One region of the Rahnella aceris genome, then DNA from elsewhere that is predicted to be linked to it. Evidence: predicted binding sites of a transcription regulator. Region 1 holds the regulator's gene; the other holds the start of a gene.
What was found. The regulator Fur, encoded in region 1, represses iron uptake genes when iron is present. The targets are predictions, from matches to a motif close to ATAATAATGAGAACNACTATCAA.
Positions count from the first base shown of each region.

Region 2: a site for Fur is predicted at 2,663-2,685, ahead of sodA (superoxide dismutase [Mn]). Genes of this name have one in related genera too.

Region 1 covers NZ_JAADJV010000001.1:2,341,787-2,347,697, reverse strand. Annotated here, with positions in the region: gene glnS (glutamine--tRNA ligase) at 1-1,529, shown strand, start outside; gene chiP (chitoporin ChiP) at 2,008-3,378, shown strand; gene chiQ (ChiQ/YbfN family lipoprotein) at 3,392-3,727, shown strand; gene fur (ferric iron uptake transcriptional regulator) at 3,856-4,311, opposite strand; gene fldA (flavodoxin FldA) at 4,624-5,151, opposite strand; gene GW591_RS10715 (methyl-accepting chemotaxis protein) at 5,573-5,911, shown strand, end outside.
Region 2 covers NZ_JAADJV010000004.1:352,272-358,182, forward strand. Annotated here, with positions in the region: gene fdnG (formate dehydrogenase-N subunit alpha) at 1-1,565, opposite strand, end outside; gene fdhD (formate dehydrogenase accessory sulfurtransferase FdhD) at 1,711-2,553, shown strand; gene sodA (superoxide dismutase [Mn]) at 2,764-3,384, shown strand; gene GW591_RS19835 (methyl-accepting chemotaxis protein) at 3,656-5,602, shown strand; gene yiiM (6-hydroxyaminopurine reductase) at 5,706-5,911, shown strand, end outside.

The DNA.
Region 1 (5,911 bases):
TCTGCCTGAATTTCGGCATCGCGCAAGACTATCAGGGCCAGTGTAATCTGCGTTTTGACGATACCAACCCGGCAAAAGAAGACATCGAATTCGTTGAGTCAATCAAACGCGACGTTCAGTGGTTAGGTTTCGACTGGAGCGGCGATATTCATTACTCCTCGGACTATTTTGATCAACTGCATGCTTATGCGCTTGAACTGATCAACAAAGGTCTGGCGTATGTTGATGAACTGTCTCCTGACCAGATCCGTGAATATCGCGGCTCCCTGACGTCGCCGGGTAAAAACAGCCCGTACCGCGATCGCACCGTGGAAGAGAACATTGCGTTATTTGAAAAAATGCGTAACGGTGAGTTCGCCGAAGGCGCTGCGTGTCTGCGTGCAAAAATCGATATGGCCTCGCCATTCTTTGTCATGCGTGATCCGGTTCTGTACCGTATTAAATTCGCAGAACATCACCAGACCGGTAAAAAATGGTGCATCTATCCGATGTACGATTTCACCCACTGCATTTCCGATGCGCTGGAAGGGATCACCCATTCGCTGTGTACGCTGGAATTCCAGGATAACCGTCGTCTGTACGACTGGGTTCTGGATAATATTTCTATTCCATGTCACCCGCGTCAGTACGAATTCTCCCGTCTGAATCTCGAATACTCCATCATGTCCAAGCGCAAGCTGAACCTGCTGGTGACCGAGAAGATTGTTGAAGGCTGGGATGACCCGCGCATGCCGACCGTTTCAGGTCTGCGTCGCCGGGGCTATACCGCGGCGTCTATCCGTGAATTCTGCCGTCGTATCGGCGTTACCAAGCAGGATAACAACGTTGAAATGATGGCGCTGGAATCTTGCATCCGTGACGATCTCAACGAGAACGCACCGCGCGCCATGGCGGTTATCAATCCGGTTAAAGTGATCATTGAAAACTTTACCGGTGATGATGTGCAGATGGTGAAGATGCCGAATCATCCGGGCAAACCGGAAATGGGCACCCGCGAAGTGCCGTTTACCCGTGAGATTTACATCGATCAGGCTGATTTCCGCGAAGAAGCCAACAAGCAGTACAAACGTCTGGTGTTGGGCAAAGAAGTGCGCCTGCGTAATGCGTATGTGATCAAAGCAGAACGTATCGAGAAAGACGAGGAAGGAAATATCACCACTATCTTCTGTTCTTACGATATCGACACGCTGAGCAAAGATCCTGCCGATGGCCGCAAGGTGAAAGGCGTGATCCACTGGGTGTCCGCGTCTGAAGGCAAACCGGCTGAGTTCCGCCTGTATGACCGTCTGTTCAGCGTCGCAAACCCGGGCCAGGCGGAAGACTTCCTGACCACCATCAACCCGGATTCCCTGGTGATTTCCCACGGTTTCGTGGAGCCATCACTGGTGGCTGCACAGGCTGAAATCAGCCTGCAGTTTGAGCGTGAAGGTTACTTCTGTGCCGACAACCGCTACTCAAGTGCTGAACATCTGGTGTTTAACCGTACCGTTGGCCTGCGTGATACCTGGGAAAGCAAACCCGTCGCGTAAGTCCTCAGTATGAGGTAACAAAAACGCAGTTCAGGCTGCGTTTTTTTTCGCCTGTTATTCTTGTCAGAGATGCCTTTTGTTTTTCGTCGCGAATTAATGTATTTCCTATGCTTACTTTTAAAACGTTGTGCCACAGCCGTTCATATTGCTGAAACGTTTAAACTGTAAGATGATTTTGTTTAATCGTATGTTTTAATTATATATTATTATAGTCCATTGCTTTAATCCTTTCCTGCATACCTCTGTAATGCTTTTTCATCTTTATGTGCACTTTGTCATATTTCGATAATTAATGATTAATTACTCATTGATAATTCGCGTCGCGAAAAATACTCTTGATGTTGATTTAACCGGTTACGCCTCTGGCGACCGCTTTTTATACCCGTTTGGGTTTTGCTCGTTTTTTTAGTCAACATGAGGAATCTCTATGCACAAGCGCCGTAACAGGGGCAGGGGATCGGCTTACCTGAAACCTGCCATGTATTCTCTCGCCGGCACCTTACTGGGTGGCGGAATGATGTTTTCACAAGAGACCAAAGCAGCCGGTTTTATTGATGATTCCACACTGACCGGCGGTGTGTACTACTGGCAGCGTGAACGTGACCGCAAGGACATGGATCCGGCGAGTGACCACTACAAAGACTATACAACCAACCTTTCGCATTCTACCGCTAACCTGAACCTCGATTTTTCTTCCGGCTATGCCTGGGACATGTTTGGTATTGATATCGCAGCCTTTACGGCGATTGAAATGGCTGAGAGCAGCGAGAGCGGCCATCCCAACGAAATCGCCTTTTCCAACAGCAACCGCGCCTACGACGAAGATTACTCCGGGGATAAAAGTGGGGTCAGTCTTTATAAGGCAGCCGGTAAATTCAAATACGGCGGATTCTGGGGGCACGCAGGGTATATTCAGCCTACCGGACAGACGCTGATCGCACCGCACTGGAGCTTTATGCCGGGTACGTATCGCGGTGCGGAAGCCGGTTATAAACACGATTTCGGTGACCCGGGTGAACTGAGTTTCTCCTATATGTGGGCTGATGAATATAAATCGCCGTGGCATCTGGAAATGGATGATTTCCGCCAGAATGACAAGAAAACCGGCGTTTCTTATATTCATTCGCTCGGTGCGAAATATGATTTTAAAAATGACTTCGTACTGGAAGGCGCATTTGGCCAGGCTGAAAGTTATGTCGATCAGTACTTTGCTAAGGCCTCGTACAAAATGGATCTGCTGGGCAATCCGCTGACCACCAGCTATCAGTTCTATGGTGCAGAAGACCGCATCAGTGACAAGAATGATCCGAACAGTCTGTATGACGGTCTGGCATGGTTGCAGGCACTGACCTTTGGCTATACCACCGGGCAGTTTAACTGGCGTCTGGAAGGGACGATGGTGAAAGCGGAAGGGAATCAGGGCTACTTCCTGCAGCGCATGACCCCGACTTATTCTTCCTCAAACGGCCGTCTTGATGTGTGGTGGGACAACCGCTCGGACTTCAACGCCAACGGTGAAAAAGCAGTATATGCAGGCGTATTGTATGATCTGGCGAAATGGGATTTACCGGGCTTCGCGGTCGGTGGTTCGTACGTCTATGCCTGGGATGCCAAACCGAGCACCAACGCCGCTTATGACCAGAGCCAGCGTCTGAAAGAAAGCGCATGGAGCCTGGATGCGCTGTACACCATTCAGGAAGGGCGCGCCAAAGGGACGTTGTTCAAACTGCATTACACCCAGTACGACAACCATTCGGATATTCCGAGCTGGGGCGGCGGTTACGGCAACATTTTCCAGGATGAAAAAGACGTGAAATTCATCGTTATCGCTCCATTTACTATTTTCTGAGGTCGCTATGTCGATGAATAAAGTACTGATGATCATGGTTTCGGCTGTTTTGCTGGCCGGTTGTGCACCCACCGCCGATCAGGCACAAATATCCCAAACGCGGGAAGATTACCGTGCCTGTATCAATACGTCAGAAGGCAATCCGGACAAACTGGCATCCTGCGAGGTGTTACTGAATAAACTGAAACAGGAAAAAGCCCACCAGCAATTTGCGGAACAAGAAACGGTACGTGTGTTGGATTACCAGCGATGTCTGACGGCGCGTAAAACTGGCGACGGTCAGGCATATGCTGCTGATTGCGGGAAAATCTGGCAGGAAATAAAAACGAACAATTCACCTAAGTCGTGAATCTCAGCAGCGAAACATACCCCGGCTTGCCGGGGTTTTTTATGCCTGCTATCCGGGCTCAATCTGCGTCGATATCAGACATAAAAAAACCGCTTTTCAGCGGTTAATTTAGTCAAAGCCTGTGCAGATTACTGCGCAGGTTTATCGTTGTGCAAAGAGTCATCTTCGCGGCAATCGCCTGCTTCACAGTGACCGTACAAATACAGGCTGTGGTTGGTGAGCTTGATACCGTGTTTCTTAGCAATCTCACGCTGACGACCTTCAATATATTCGTCACGGAATTCGATCACACGACCGCAATCCAGACAGATCAGGTGGTCATGGTGATGTTGCTGGGTCAGTTCGAATACGGACTTGCCGCCTTCGAAGTTATGACGGGTGACAATACCGGCGTCGTCAAACTGGTTCAGAACGCGGTAAACCGTCGCCAGGCCAATTTCTTCACCCATATCAATCAGTTGCTTGTAAAGATCTTCCGCACTAACGTGATGACCTTCCGGCGCTTGCAGCACTTCCAGGATTTTGAGGCGCGGAAGCGTGACTTTTAAGCCGGCTTTCTTCAGTGCGGTGTTGTTGTCAGTCATGCGGATTCAGTCCTGTTACTATGTGCTAATCAAGTTGAGGCATGCAGCCTGTGGCATCGGCGGCACAAAATTATTCGTTTAGTCTCTTCGTTTAACGCAATGTGCCAATTCTCGTCAACGACAGCCTGTTAATAAAGATCACAAATTGCCGGTCACATTTGGAATGCAACGACTTGATCAATAGAAAAAACAGAGGAACTCAGTGTACCTTGATACGACCGAAAGTTACAATTTTGTAGCAGTTAAATTGTTAATTTCAGTAATAGTTTGGCCCTTCAATTGTAGAATAAATCCTCAGGGCCAACAGGGTTTTTAGCCAATAATTTCAGAAAGGCTAAGTTCTTCTGTGATCTGTTTCACCCAGGCATCAACACGTTCGCTGGTCAGTTCGGGCTGACGATCTTCGTCAATTGCCAGTCCTATGAAGTGCTTATCATCCGCCAGGCCTTTAGATGCTTCAAAGTGGTAACCTTCGGTAGGCCAATGTCCGACAATCACTGCGCCGCGTGGCTCAATGATATCGCGCACGGTGCCCAGCGCATCGCAGAAATATTCGGCGTAGTCTTCCTGGTCACCGCAACCAAACAGTGCCACCAGCTTACCTTCGAAATCTATCTCTTCCAGCGTTGGGAAAAAGTCGTCCCAGTCACACTGCGCTTCACCGTAATACCAGGTTGGAATGCCGATAAGCAAAATATCGAATTTTTCCAGATCCTCTTTGCTGCTCTTCGCAATGTCATGCACCTCTGCAACATCTTTACCCAATTGCTTCTGGATCATTTTTGCGATGTTTTCGGTGTTACCTGTATCGGATCCAAAGAAGATACCTACAACGGCCATAAGATTACCTAACCTCTTGTTCTCAATGAAGTGCTCTGCAACGCAGGCAATAATAATGCAGATGATAGCAAACTCGTGCGGCGGAGAATATGCTTCTGCTCGCCTTCTTAACTGGGAAATAAGTTTATCGGGCAATATTTTTATGTGTTATCGCCTTTGTGTGCTTTCACCTGCGGCGAATTAACCTCAGGGTTAATGAGGTCAAAAGCAAGTTTGAGAAATAAGTTGTCACAATACTAAATTTCGAGAACATTCCGCCGATAGATGATTCGGGAGCAATCTCAACATAATAAAGAAATCGATGCCCGGAGAGGTGTTCAAACATGTCCTGGGGCACTTGCCTGCTGGTTACCTGTCTTGATTCTCCGCATCCCCGTCAATCCTCAGGCCAGAAACAGACATGTTTCGAGAGAGGCATATCGTGCAGTTTTTAAAAAATATCACCATCAGGGCCGCTTTATTAACCATTCTTGGCATCTTTTGCGTCATGTGGGCAGGTGTTTCCCTTTACACCGTCACCTCACTGGACACACTGACCCAAAATACCAAAAATAGTACCGAGCTGGTCAACAATATGGCGCTGATCAATAAAGGAAATGATCAGTATTTTCGTACCGTGACGCGCCTGAGCCGCGCCGTGGCACAGCTTCAGGCCGATCCGTCAAAAGGTCCGGAAATTTTTGATACCGCCAAACAATCACTCAGCGGGCTGACGCAGGCTCTGGCCAGTTTTAAAGCGGCACCGCATCCGGGGCTGGAA
Region 2 (5,911 bases), on a different contig from region 1:
TCATTTTCCGCCGTGGCGTGATCGCCCCAGAAGCTTTTCATCATACTGACGAAAAAGTTCGGCGTGTTTTTCCAGAAATTGACCTGTCCATCCACCAGCGGTGCGGGCGTAATCTGATGCAGATAATCAGTGAAATTAGTCTGTTTTTCCGACGGCAAAGGCATGTAACCCGGCAGATTCAGCGACAGCAAACCGAGGTCGGTATAGCCCTGAATATTGGAGTGACCACGCAGGGCATTCACGCCGCCGCCCGGCATACCAATGTTGCCAAGCAGCAACTGGATCATCGCCGCACAGCGGATGGTTTGTGCGCCGCCGGTATGGTGCGTCCAGCCCAGCGCATACAAAATGGTCGAGGTTTTATCGCGCGCGCAGGTTTCCGCCAGAATGGAGCTGATCAGCAGGAAATCTTCTTTCGAGGTACCGCACAGACGTTCCACCAGTTCCGGCGTGTAACGGGAAACATGCTCTTTCAGCAAGTTCCAGACACAGCGCGGGTCCTGCAACGTTTTATCCTGTTTCGCGAAGCCTTTTTCATCCAGCTGATAGTGCCAGCTTTCTTTGTTATAGGATTTTTTCGCCGCGTTAAAACCGCTGAAAAGACCGTCGTTGAATTCATAATCTTCACGTACCAGCAGGCTGGCATTGGTGTATTCCAGGACGTATTCGGTCTGAATTTTATTGTGGGTGATCAGATAATTGATCATGCCGAGCAGGAAGGCCGTGTCAGAACCAGCGCGAATCGGCGCGTAGATATCGGCCACCGCAGCACTGCGGTTAAAGCGCGGATCGACGACGATGACTTTGGCGTTATTTTTGGTTTTGGCCTCAATCACCCATTTGAATCCGACCGGATGCGCTTCTGCCGCATTTCCGCCCATAATTAAAATCACATTGGCGTTTTTGATGTCGACCCAGTTGTTCGTCATCGCACCGCGACCAAAGGTTGGCGCTAATGCCGCCACGGTCGGGCCATGACACAGACGGGCCTGACAGTCGATCGCCACCATACCCAGCGCGCGGGTGAATTTCTGATCCAGCAGACCGGTTTCATTACTGGCCGCAGAAGAACACAGCATGCCGGTGGTCAGCCAGCGGTTGACCGTCACGTTGTTTTCATTTTTCTCGACGAAGTTGGCGTCGCGGTCATCTTTCATCAGGCGGGCGATACGGGAAATCGCCTCGTCCCACGTGATGCGCTGCCATTTATCGGAACCGGGAGCGCGGTATTCCGGATATCTGAGACGGCCTTCGCTGTGGATGTAATCCAGCACGCCTGCGCCTTTCGGGCACAACGAGCCACGACTGACCGGATGATCGGCGTCACCCTCTACGTGGAAGATATTTTCAGTGACGTTTTTCGCGCCATCGCCCTGGCTGTAAATCAGTATTCCGCAACCTACGGAACAGTAAGTGCAGTTGTTGCGGGTTTCACGGGAGCGAAGCAGTTTGTATTGGCGGGTTTCCGCCAGCGCCATGGTAGGAGTAAATCCTAATAATGCCGCCGTGGTGCCGGCCATACCACCCGCACATATTTTGAATAATTGTCTTCTGCTGACTTGCATGAAAGACTCCTTCCCATCATCTGTTAACACATTGCTTTTCAAATTGGCGCTTTCCGCAGCTGATGCGGAAGCGTTAAAATTAAAGCCAAGTACCCATAGTTTTTGTACGGCTTATGTAGCCGGAATGTTTATAAGGTTATTGCTAATGGATGTCCATCAAGTAAACGAACTGGGCGAAAAAGATGACAAAAAAGTGACTCAGATCATCGGAGCCAGCCAAAAAACGGTGATGCAGCGCGCACATCTCAATGAGCCGGAAGATGACTGGATTGCTCAGGAAGTGCCCGTTGCGCTGGTTTATAACGGCATTTCGCATGTGGTCATGATGGCTTCACCGAAAGATCTGCACGCCTTTGCGCTGGGCTTTTCGCTGTCAGAAGGGATTATTGAATCGGTCAGTGATATTTACGGGATGGAGGTGACACCAAACTGTAACGGGATTGAGGTTAACATCGAATTATCGAGCCGCCGTTTCGCCGGGCTGAAAGAACGCCGCCGCGCCATGGCGGGCCGTACCGGGTGCGGCGTCTGCGGCATCGAACAGTTAGGCGATTTATTCCGCCCGCTCGCGCCGCTGCCGTTCAGTCAAACCTTTGATCTGGCAAATCTGGACAACGCGCTGCACCAGCTGAAATCCGTGCAGGAAATCGGCCAGCTCACCGGCTGTACCCACGCCGCCGCGTGGATCACGCCGGAAGGTGAATTACTGGGTGGCTGCGAAGATGTGGGCCGTCATGTGGCGCTCGATAAAATGCTCGGTATGCGTGCCAGACAAAACGACTGGATATCCGGCGCCGCGCTGGTATCAAGCCGCGCCAGCTATGAAATGGTGCAGAAAGCCGCGATGTGCGGCATCGAAATCCTGTTTGCCGTCTCCGCCGCCACTACGCTCGCAGTCGACGTTGCCGAAAAATGCAATCTGACGCTGGTCGGTTTCAGTAAACCGGGACGGGCAACGGTGTATACGCATCCGCAGCGGTTACGTTAACTCTCTCTAAGCACCGCGTGCCTTTAGACAATTTAGGATTGTTTGCGGTTATCTGGTTCTAAGCCCCGTATAACAGGCGCTTACGAGTACCCGCACAAAGCATGGAGCATAGATAATCATTTTCAATATCATTTAATTAACTATAATGATCCGACTGATTACGCGGTGCTCACAATGACGGTGCCGCCCTACACTATGGAGACGATGAACATGAGTTATTCACTGCCATCACTGCCTTACGCATACGACGCACTCGAACCGCATTTCGACAAAGAAACGATGGAAATCCATCATACTAAACATCACCAGGCTTACGTGAACAACGCTAACGCTGCGCTGGAAAGCTTGCCGGAACTGGCTGCATTGCCGGTTGAAGAACTGATCACCAAACTGGATCAGGTTCCTGCAGACAAGAAAGTTGCACTGCGTAACAACGCAGGCGGCCACGCTAACCACAGCCTGTTCTGGAAAGGCCTGAAAACCGGCACCACCCTGCAGGGCGAACTGAAATCTGCGATCGAACGCGATTTCGGCAGCGTTGACGCTTTCAAAGAAACTTTTGAGAAAGCAGCGACCACTCGTTTCGGTTCAGGCTGGGCATGGCTGGTGCTGAAAGACGGCAAACTGGCGGTTGTTTCTACTGCTAACCAGGACAGCCCGCTGATGGGCGAAGCCATTTCCGGCGCTTCCGGTTACCCGCTGCTGGGCCTGGACGTGTGGGAACACGCTTACTACCTGAAATATCAGAACAAACGCCCTGATTACATCAAAGCCTTCTGGGCTGTTGTAAACTGGGACGAAGCAGCAAAACGTCTGGCTGAAGCGAAGTAATTTCGCCCTGCCGCCCTTCGCGGGCATGATGATGTTTTCGCCAATGGCGGGTCAGTGACCCGCCTTTTTTATGTCCTGAATTTGTATGCATGATCACTGTTTTACAGCGAATTATTCTTCCGTTTCCCACCATTATTAGACCCCGCTCGCATTAATCAAAAATACGCCACAGATCCTATAAAGTTTATTAAACAACCTACCGATAGATTGTTCACAAAGGCGTCACAAAAACGCATGTCTATTTAAAAGGGATGTTTGACGGAGAATGATTATGAGTAACGGATCGGGTCTTTCGCAGTGGATGAACAATCTCAAGGTCGGCACCAAACTGGGTCTGGGTTTCGGGCTGGTGCTTTTGATCGCGGCCGTCATTACCACTGCGGGAATGATTAAATTTAACGACATCAGTCAGCGTGCGGAAAAAGTCGATTTCAGTAATCAGATGAACGCATTACTCAATGATGCCCGCCTCAGCCGTACGCTTTATCAGCTCAATTACAATCCGGCATATCTCAAACAAAATCAGGACAACATTGACGCGCTGTCGCAACTGATTGAGCAGTCGAAAGACAAGCTGAAATGGGATGCCGCTGGGCAGGCAGAACTGGAGCAGGTGCCGGTAAAAATTCATGAATATCAGCAGGCACAAGCCGCATTTAAAGAAGCCGTCGACCGCAAAGATGCGGTACGCGCCAGCTGGAATCTTTCCGAAACCGAAGCCGTTGTGAAACGTTTACAAGATCAGCTGCGTGTGGAAGATGCCGATCCTTCCATTCGTCTTTCACTGGCCGAAGTCATTCAAAAACTGATCAACGTGCGTTATGACGTGCGCGGCCTGTTGCTCAACATCAACAAGGAATCGGAAGCCAGGCTGTTAAAGTCAATTGATGATACGCAGGCCAATGCTAAAAAGCTGAACGCATTACTGTTGCCGGATCAGCAGGCCACACTCGCCCCGCTGATGAGTGCGCTGGCGACCTATAAAGATCACGTTATGGCCTACATGCCGGCTTACGAAGATGAACAAAAGAACTCGCAGCTGCTGACAGTAAAAGCCGCTGAGATGAACACACTGGTCGCAAAAATATTCAAAAATGAACTGGATAACACGCATAAAGACATCAGTAATGCACAGATGATCATGATGGTGATTACGCTGATCGTAATGCTGGTGGGGATTATCATTGCATGGCGAATCACCCGCCAGATTGCCCAGCCGCTGCGCGATACGCTGAAAACGGCGGAGGCGATTGCGCGGGGCGATCTGACTGTCGCGCATCCAACCACACGTCGCGATGAGCTGGGTATGCTGATGAACGCGGTGTCCGCGATGAGCCAGAATCTCAGTACGATGATTTATGAAATCCGCTCCGGCGTTTCACAGGTTTCTCACGCGGCGGCTGAAATCGCCGCCGGGAATACCGATCTTTCCTCACGCACCGAACAGCAGGCCGCCGCGGTTGAAGAAACCGCCGCCAGCATGGAAGAACTGAGCGCGACGGTGAAACAGAACGCCGATAACGCCCATCACGCCAGCAAACTGGCCAGCGAGGCTTCAGGCACCGCAACGCTCGGCGGCAAACAAGTCGGCGAAGTGGTCGACACCATGCAGCAGATTTCCGGCAGCTCAAAACGTATCGCCGAAATTACGTCCGTCATCAACAGCATCGCGTTCCAGACCAATATCCTGGCGCTGAACGCTGCGGTTGAAGCCGCGCGTGCCGGTGAACAGGGTCGCGGATTCTCAGTCGTCGCCTCGGAAGTCCGCATACTGGCACAGCGCAGTGCGCAGGCAGCGAAAGAGATCGAAGGGCTGATTGCCGAGTCGGTTGAACGTGTTAACACCGGCGCGAAGCTGGTGGAAAATACCGGACGCACCATGCAGGATATCGTGAAATCCGTCTCGCATGTGCGCGATATCATGGGTGAAATCGCCTCTGCTTCTGACGAGCAAAGCCGTGGTATCAGCCAGATTTCGCAGGCGATTGTCGAAATGGACAGCACGACACAGCAGAACGCCGCGCTGGTTGAGCAGTCATCCGCTGCCGCCGATTCACTCGAAGATCAGGCCGCGACGCTGACGCAGGCAGTCTCGGTATTCCGCCTGGCCGATAACGGCGATATGCTGGCCGCACCGGCATCCGCCGCGCTGCGCCGTCCGGCCCTGCCGCTGCCAGTTCAAGGCAAAACCAGTCAGGATAACTGGGAAACGTTCTGACTGATGAACCTGCGCACCCCGCATGTGCGCAGGTATTCCTTCTACTCCCGCTGCCGAATGCAGGTTATGCTTGAGCGAGTGACATTTCAGCAGCGGAGAGCTTATGCATTATCCCGACGTGTACATCGGTACCATCGAGCATTATCCCGACTTTTCACCCAGTGCGATTGCCAAACGTCAGGTTGATGGCGCTGTCGCTCTGACGCCTCTCGGGCTGGAGAACGATCAGCAGGCCGAAAAGTCTTATCACGGTGGCGCTGACCGCGCGCTGTGTCATTTTCCCCGCGAGCATTACGCCTGGTTGCGCCA